DNA from 2 places in the Salinivibrio sp. SS2 genome. Region 2 is predicted to be linked to the other one. Evidence: predicted binding sites of a transcription regulator. Region 2 holds the regulator's gene; the other holds the start of a gene.

Region 1 (2,207 bases), on a different contig from region 2:
AGCAGTGCATGGCGATTTGGCAGATAGGTCAGGGGATCATGATTAGCAATAAAATGTAGCTGATTTTCAACGTCTTTGCGTTGAGCGATTTCATTTTGCAGTCGAGTAATCGTCGCTTGTTCAGCTTTTCTCGCCATCAAATTGATTTCAATTAAATACAAGGCGATACCTACTAAGATCGTGACGACCAACCCAGAGATGTAAATGAGCATTGGCAAAGATAAAAAGTGTTCCGATTCAGGGCTGTTCCACAATGTAACGATAAATTCCGGGCTGGCGCCGGTTAGCGTGAGCCCAACTTGTCCTGTTGCTGCTTCATTGGGCGGTATGTCTCCGAATACAACGTGCCCATCACTTGCAGCGTAGAGTGTGAGTTTCTGAAACGTATCGAGATAATCAGATGCTAGGTGGCTGATATGTTCTGCAATATCGAGAGTACCACCGAGATAGTAGTCAGGCGTATTCCGATTTTGCGTATAGATAGGGTGTGCAATATGCCAGTCATGGAGCGACTCTACATCCATACGCAAAAGCTGAGCGTTACCGTCTCCTAAAACGTCAAACGGGAATTGCTCGGGCTTTTCTGCATCACTTTGGGGGTAATGCCAACGAATCGTGCGATCAGACTCAGCCCAGAACAAGGCTTGAAAATGAACGTCATTCCCCTGATGGGCTTGCACTAATGCTTGCCATGTCGAGTACGTCGAGGGAATGTTTCTTTCTATCTCGCTGGCAAGCACACTGAGTTCATTAAGGTGAGCATTCATGTGACGCGTTAACGCGTCAGCAAAGGATTTTGCTTCGACGCTTAATAGCTGCTCGGTGCGCAGTCGTTGTTGTTCTTGTGCGGTATTAAATAAGGAAAAAGTGGCAATCAGGATAGCAAAGCAGATCATCGCAATCACGAGTATAGCGCGGCCGCGAGGTCGAAATGGGCGCTTCGCAATGGAGAGACGGTCATCGATGTTTAGTGTCGTTCTCTGTAAGGGCATGGTCGTGAGAGCTATATCATGGTGGCTTCAAGTGTATGTGACACGAGTGACTCAAGTCGTATCAATAGTGAGACAAATGTGAGACTCCCTCTTTGATAAGGGATAGGTAAAGCGTAGCAGCTGTTAAGAGGACTGCGTGAGGGTATATCAAGAACCAGAGTAAAGTTGTACAAATAAAAAATATTGTACAAAAGTGATCCTTCGCCTACATTGAGTTGTACAACAAAATATAAATGTACAACTCTACGGCTCATGCCGCTTGATAAGAAGAGGTGAAGCATGTCGTTTCCAGTTGGTGTTAGCGCATGTGTGATTGGTGAAAAGGTGCGTTTTGATAGCGGTCATAAACGCAGTCCATTTGTGACTAAAGAGCTCGCTCCCTATGTTAATTTTGTCCCAGTTTGTCCAGAGGTTGCGATCGGCTTACCGGTGCCAAGACCGACAATTCGTTTACTAGACAAAGGGAATGTGGGCGATATTCGTTTGGTTGAGACCAAAGACGCCAGCAAAGATCACACCGAAAGAATGGTGGCCTTTAGTGAACGAAAAGCGGATGAATTGGCCCATAAAGCACTACGTGGCTATATCGTTTGTGCCAAGTCGCCCACTTGTGGCATGGAGCGTGTCAAAGTCTATCGGGAAAATGGTTACACTTCTGACATTTCTGGGGTAGGACTGTATACCCAAGCATTGATGGATCGTATGCCGTGGCTGCCGATTGAAGAAGATGGCCGATTAAACGACCCTATCCTGCGTGAGAATTTTGTGTTTCGGTTATTTGCGTTAGACGATTTATATCGCAGTGTTGAAAGTGGCGTGACAAGAAAAGCGCTGGTCGCATTCCACTCACGATACAAATTAGTGTTGATGGCGCATTCGCCTGAGCGTTACCGAGAGTTGGGCCGTTTTATGGCGAACATCGCGAAGTACGATATTGATGATTTCTTCCACCAGTATCGCACGCAGTTTATGCAGTCGTTGGCTATCCGTGCGACACGAAAAAAGCACACCAATGTGCTAATGCACCTGCAAGGCTATTTTAAGAACAACCTCGATAAGAGCCAAAAAGCGGAGCTGACTCATCTTATTCATGCTTACCGTCAAGGCACTATGCCATTGTTAGCGCCGTTGACCCTCATTGCTCACCATTTGCACAACCACCCAGATGATTACCTTGCTAGTCAAGCGTATCTGAAGCCGTATCCAGATGCCTTA
Region 2 (2,207 bases):
CTCGATCGTGCGCTCCATGGATGATTATTTGCACTACATTACGCCGCAGTTTTCTCGCACACATATTAACTTCCAACGTGTCCCGACCGTAGACACATCCAACCCGCTGAATGCAAAAGGGATCCCTTCACTCGACGAAAGCTTTGTTGTGATCCGCTTTCGTGGCATGAAGAACGTCGATTTTCCTTATTTACTGCAAATGATCAGTGGCGCCTTTATGTCTCGGCACAACACGCTGGTCGTGCCCGGCGGTAAAATGGGATTTGCGATGGAGCTGATTATTCGCCCCTTGATCCAACAGTTGATTGAGAAAGGCAAGATAGGTTAACCGCCGTAGCGCACTTAACGTGTATTACTTCTCAGGTCGTGATCTTAGCCACATTTTTGCCGATTTTTTAGGCGGTTGGCTTAGATCAAAATCAAGAAATCCAGATAGAAAAAAGATACACTCTTGTTAACATACAGTGAGCTTGTAGCCTGCGCCAAGACCTCGTATTCTGTGCATTGGACTGATGGGTTTCCATTCAGACAAAGACAGGACGTCGTTGCCGGGCAACACATGCAGAGGAAATAAGTTATATGGTTCCAGGAAAACCTCAAACAGACCCTACACTCGAGTGGTTCCTTTCACATTGTCATATTCACAAGTACCCGTCCAAAAGTACTCTGATCCATGCAGGGGAAAAGGCGGAGACCTTGTACTACATCGTGAAAGGTTCTGTGGCCGTACTAATCAAAGATGAAGAAGGCAAGGAGATGATCCTGTCTTACCTTAACCAAGGTGACTTCATCGGCGAACTTGGTCTGTTCGAAGAGGACCAAGAGCGCACCGCATGGGTACGTGCGAAATCACCTTGCGAAGTGGCAGAAATTTCATTCAAGAAATTCCGCCAGCTGATCCAAGTTAACCCAGACATTTTGATGCGTCTGTCCTCTCAGATGGCGCGTCGCCTGCAAGTGACCAGCCAGAAAGTGGGAGACCTTGCCTTCCTGGACGTGACCGGCCGCATTGCGCAAACCCTACTTAACTTGGCGAAGCAACCTGACGCCATGACTCACCCTGACGGCATGCAAATCAAGATCACACGTCAAGAGATTGGTCAGATTGTTGGTTGTTCGCGTGAGACGGTTGGGCGTATCCTTAAAATGCTGGAAGAGCAGAACCTTATCTCAGCTCACGGTAAAACCATTGTGGTTTACGGCACACGCTAATCCTCGCGTGTTGCGACAAAACCGGCGCTTTTGCGTCGGTTTTTTTGTTTTTATTGACTGGAAACTAATTACCTAAGTTCTACACTTCAGAAACGACCCATCTAACAACTGATTAACAGGATGTCGTTTATGAGAAGCTTACGTCAAACCCTTGCTGCATTGCTACTCGCGGCGGTTTCTTCAACTGCTGCGGCGAATATCACCATTGTCCATCCAGAACCACGGGCTGGCTCTGCCCTCGATTTATACGCTATCGACTTGATTGAGTTTTTAGCGGAAAAATCGGGTGAGTCTGTCACTTTACAGGCCTTTCAAGGCCAAATTGGCTCTCAGTCTCGTAAAGTGGAAATGCTAAAACAAGGACGACTGACGGTAGATTGGCTCGGGGCCGACCGTACCCTTGAGTCAGAGTTACTTCCCATCCGTTATCCAGTCTTTCGGGGTCTATTAGGCCATCGCTTGTTCATTACCAATCAAGCCACCGAACCCAAGCTTGCACAAATCAGTGACCAAGCTGGGCTCAATAATCTGACCATGATCCAAGGGCAAGGCTGGGCGGATGTGAAGGTCTTGCAGTCGGCGGGATTTCGGGTTCGAGAAATCTCAAGCTTTGAGAATATCTTTAAAGGCGTCGATACCGGACGGGCCGACCTCTTCCCGCGTGCGCTTATCGAGCCTTTTAGCGAGCTGGCAGAGCGACCTCAATATACAAATCTGTTGGTTGATCCGCACTTAATGCTAATCTACCGCTTCCCAATGTTCTTGTTTGTATCGCCCCAAAACCCAGAGGTAGCGACCATGCTCAACGATGCCTTTGCGGCCGCCTATCAAGACGGATCCTTCATCGAATTTTTTGAGAATGCCCCTCTGGTAAAAGAGACCTTTGAGAAAGCCAATATTGGTGAGCGCACCTTTATTCGGGTCGACAACCCACATCTGAGTAATGAGACTCAGGCAATTGACGATAAATTCTGGCTCGATATTGAAAGTCGCTA

What was found. Region 2 encodes CRP, which controls carbon source genes, mostly activating them, when cyclic AMP is high. Its sites were predicted from a motif close to TGTGANNNNNNTCACA; they were not measured.
Region 1: BGK46_RS00195 (YbgA family protein) is a predicted target of CRP. The motif match lies at 996-1,011, and genes of this name have one in related genera.

Annotation. Positions count from the first base shown of each region.
Region 1 is NZ_MEBP01000002.1:14,823-17,029, forward strand. Features, by position in the region: gene BGK46_RS00190 (putative bifunctional diguanylate cyclase/phosphodiesterase) at 1-992, opposite strand, end outside; gene BGK46_RS00195 (YbgA family protein) at 1,272-2,207, shown strand, end outside.
Region 2 is NZ_MEBP01000097.1:16,554-18,760, forward strand. Features, by position in the region: gene BGK46_RS11970 (phosphoribulokinase) at 1-328, shown strand, start outside; gene crp (cAMP-activated global transcriptional regulator CRP) at 580-1,212, shown strand; gene BGK46_RS11980 (hypothetical protein) at 1,342-2,207, shown strand, end outside.